2 regions of the Bacillus sp. DU-106 genome follow, and region 1 is predicted to be linked to the other one. Evidence: predicted binding sites of a transcription regulator. Region 1 holds the regulator's gene; the other holds the start of a gene.
What was found. Region 1 encodes NrdR, which represses ribonucleotide reductase genes. Its sites were predicted from a motif close to AACACNATATATNGTGTT; they were not measured.
Positions count from the first base shown of each region.

Region 2: a site for NrdR is predicted at 1,021-1,038, ahead of C3Y97_RS18265 (anaerobic ribonucleoside triphosphate reductase). Genes of this name have one in related genera too.

Region 1 covers NZ_CP026607.1:4,552,585-4,554,796, forward strand. The annotation lists gene C3Y97_RS23145 (replication initiation and membrane attachment family protein) at 1-799, opposite strand, end outside; gene nrdR (transcriptional regulator NrdR) at 952-1,413, opposite strand; gene speD (adenosylmethionine decarboxylase) at 1,697-2,080, opposite strand.
Region 2 covers NZ_CP026607.1:3,628,945-3,631,156, forward strand. The annotation lists gene C3Y97_RS18265 (anaerobic ribonucleoside triphosphate reductase) at 1-978, opposite strand, end outside; gene plsY (glycerol-3-phosphate 1-O-acyltransferase PlsY) at 1,204-1,800, shown strand; gene C3Y97_RS18275 (HesB/YadR/YfhF family protein) at 1,909-2,199, shown strand.

The sequences.
Region 1 (2,212 bases):
CTTTTCTAAGCCTTTCCATATCAATTGTTTGCATCTCTGTCACTGCACCAAGAACGATATTTTGCATCGATAACACATCTACACCATACACGTAAGCAAGTGTTATAACGCAGTCTCTCACTTGATCTGTAATCGCCTTTTTAGGAACAAGAGCGGACAATCCATCTACAAATAAAGAGAAATCAAAGAAATCATTCCAAACTTTCGGAGCATCTCCCTTCTCGTTACTTGGCATAGTTGTCGTTTTCGGAATACGAAGGTCTTCTTGCGCATGCTCAAGCTGTCCTGGATTAAACGAACCAAACACATCATTGAAAGAACGCGTAACATTTTCATAAGAAGCAAAATCAAATTCTTCTTCTAAGAAATATTGCTTTACTTGATTATATTTTGTCCTGCTCAATCGATTGTATAAAAAAATACTTAAAACAATATCATCAAAAAACTGCTTCGGAGATAAAGGTGGTTGCAACTCATATATGAACATTCGAATATCTTTTTCTTTCTTAATATATACCTTCAAAAGCCCAATTGCCTCTAACTTTACTCGTTCCTCATATACTTCAGGAAGTTGCATTTGCATAGTCACCATAAGGGAATGATGCGTATTCTCTTTTCCAAATACACGATCTTGCTCAAGCTCTCCCCATAGTGTCATGTATAAGCTAAAAGCTCTACTACCTATTAACGGCTGATACAACATCGTTAACACTTTCCGGTCGTAATTGTGCAGTAGTCCTTTCGCACTTACTTTATAACGATCAATCGGCAATAGCTCCATCCATGACTGTTTTTCCATTCTTGCTTTTCCTTTCTCTCATCCAATCTATCCTCTACTTCATTCGTTCTATCTTCATTATATAAATTCTTAGTGAAAAAGAGCTATTAGCTTGCGCTTCTAGCTCTCTTATCCTATTACTTACGGTATGTAAAGAGAATAAAATACAACTTCTACTCTCTTTCTTTTTGCAGTATATCTTTTAATTCTTCAATAAATACATTTAAATCTTTAAATTGACGATATACAGAAGCAAAACGTACGTAAGCAACATCATCAATATCGCGAAGTTCTTCCATAACAATTTCACCAATCATATCACTTTTCACTTCTGATATACCTAAATTACGCAGTTCACGTTCCACGCTTTGTGTTACTTCTTCTAATTGTCTTAAAGATACTGGTCTTTTTTCACACGCTTTAATTAAACCGCGTAAAATCTTTTCTTTATTAAACTCTTCTCGTGTGCCTTCTTTTTTTACAACGATAAGAGGTGACTCTTCTACCCTTTCAAAGGTCGTAAAGCGACTTAAGCAGCTTTCACACTCTCTCCTTCTTCGAATAGAGCGCCCCTCGTCTACCGGACGCGAATCTAACACTCTTGTACCATTATGAGAACAGGATGGACAACGCAATTCATTCACTCCTTTACATTATACTCTTTATTTTTCTCTACTCACTTCACCTAAAATATATATACAATATTATATAACTCATTCTAACTCTCTTACCACTTTAAGTTCCAGCGCATCACTTTATCATCTCATCCTTAAAAATAAGATGGTATATAGGGCACTACCTCATTTGCAAGAGTCCAATTTATTCAACTAACGAGTACGTTATATTTTCCCTTTTTTATAAACTAAAAAAGAGGTGCATTATACACCTCTTTACATTTTAAATCAATTATGTTCTTTTTTAAAGAGCTTTTGTTTCTCTCTGCTTAATTTCGAAGCTACCAGTGCCTCGAGGAAGCTCGATGCTCTCACGCGTTTTCGCGTTTAAACCTTCTGCAATATATTCTGCAGCAACATTTGGATCAATACGATCCCCACAAGTATAAACATCAATACTTGCGTAACCGTGCTCCGGAAAGCTATGAATTGTTAAATGTGATTCTGAGATAATTACTACTCCACTTACACCTTGTGGTGCAAATTTATGGAAAGCAACCTCACGCACTTCAGCACCAGCTCTTAGTGCTGCATCCACAAATAATTGTTCAATATACGGCATGTCATTAAGCTTGTCGAAATCGCAATCCCAAAGTTCAGCGATCACGTGACGACCCATCGTATCCATAGTATCCATTCTACAGTTCCCCCTTGTAAATTTATTCTAACTGTTCGAATTGAAAACTAATTTGCAATTTGGCTTGCTCCACTACCACGGGGGAAAGTTAGTCCAGAGAGGTCCTAACCCTTTAAGTAGTGA
Region 2 (2,212 bases), 920 kb from region 1:
TGATAAATTCCCTCTACCAATCGCTGTTTCTCCTCCATGTATATTAGACATAACACGAGTACGACATCCCATGTAACATACTTCACTTTCTGGTCTTCCATCATAATGCACTGCATTAAACGGAGCATCTAAAAATGAAAAGTTAGGGAATAATCGCTCTGCGGTTGTCTCTAATGCTAATTCAAATAAATCGTAGTTCGGATCACTTTCTTCAAAATTCACACCTTTTTTCATCTTGAAAATTTGAATCGGAAAAATCGGTGTCTCTCCTTTACCAAGTCCAGCTTGTGTCGCTTTTAAAAGTTGTTTAATTAACATTCTTCCTTCTTTCGATGTATCTGTTCCATAATTAATAGAAATAAACGGTACTTGTCCTCCGCCCCTACTATGCATACTATTCGAATTATGAACGAAAGCCTCACACGCTTGATACGTATCATTTTCCGTTTCTTTCCATGAAAATTCTTCTATTTGTTCTTTCGTAAGCGGATATGATTGTAATCGTTTTTTATGTCTCTCAATTGTTTTTCGTACATAAGGTGCTAAATCAATATCAAAGAGTGCAAACGATTGACCACCATGCTGCATATTTTGATTCGCTTGAAAAATAATAGACGAAAGAGCCAATGCACTTTTAATGTCTTGCGGTTGTCTCATATGTCCATGTCCAGTATGAAAACCATTAGCAAGCATTTGCGCTAACGGAATTTGTGAACAAGTCGTCGTTCCTGTTGCATAAAAATCTAAATCATGTGGATATAATATATTTTCATTTATCGCTTTTTTCACTTGATCTGACAATAAATTCTCAACAGCATAATATTTTGCACTCTCAGATGCGAACGTTCCCATTACGCCCATTGGAGAGCGGCCATCTACATTTGCATTTTCTTGCATCAAATCTTGTTCATTGCCGTGGACTATTGTCTCAAACACTTTCATTAATTCTTCTTCTCCACGTGTATTATTTTGTAACATTTATAACCCTCCACCAATATGTTGTTATCTTTTGATTAAAATGTTACTACATATAGTCTTACTGTTTCTGTGAGAAATGTAACATTACTGTGAAATTTTTTTCACGAAATAATGAATTTTTCATTTACAAAAAAGAAATGTGCTCTTTACAAATGTATGGTACAATATACGGGAAAAACTCTTTTTACCCTTTATCAACACATTTGAATAAAGGAGACTGAACTTATGGTTACTACATATCTTTTATTTATCGTTGCCTACTTACTTGGCTCGATTCCATTTGCACTAGTTGTTGGAAAAATCGGCTACGGAATCGATATTCGTGAGCACGGGAGCGGTAATCTAGGCGGAACAAACACATTCCGCACATTAGGGAAAAAAGCAGGTTTTACCGTTACAATTGCTGACATTTTAAAAGGGACATTAGCAACAAGTCTACCAATGATTTTCGGATTAGATATTCATCCACTATGGTTCGGGTTAGCGGCTGTTCTTGGACATGTCTATCCAATCTTCGCGAAATTCCGCGGTGGTAAAGCAGTTGCAACTTCTGCTGGGGTGCTATTATGCTATTCACCAGTTGTTTTTGCAATATTGGCTGTTGTATTTTTCACCCTTTTATTTACAACAAGATACGTATCACTTTCTTCTATGGTAACAGCAGTTGTTGCTGTTATTGCATCCATTGTTAGCGGGGATAAAATCTTCATTATTGCGATGTGTTTATTAGCAGGTATGGTTATTTATAAACACCGTGCAAATATCGGACGAATTATAAATAAAACTGAACCAAAAGCAAACTTTTCAAAAAAGCAAAAATAAGATCGTAACCCACATAACGCAAAAAGAAAACGTGAAGCATATTAATAGCGTCTTTTTGCGTTATTTTTTATACTAAAGAAAAAGCAACATAATTTGGAGGAACTATACATGAATCTTTCCGTAACAAAAGAAGCAGCACAATGGTATAAAACTGAATTAAACTTACAATCAAATGAAACACTACGCTTTTTCGTACAATACGGTGGTTGCAGTACTGTGCAAAAAGGACTTTCTTTAGGTATTCGTAAAGATGATCCTGCACATCCTGCTGTTCAAATTCAAGAAGAAAGTATTAATTTCTTTATTGAAGGCGATGATGAATGGTTCTTCGATGGACATAATTTATCTGTTACACTTAACGAAGGTGACGACTTCCCACAATTTAATTATGAAAAATAAAAAAACGTGGCTT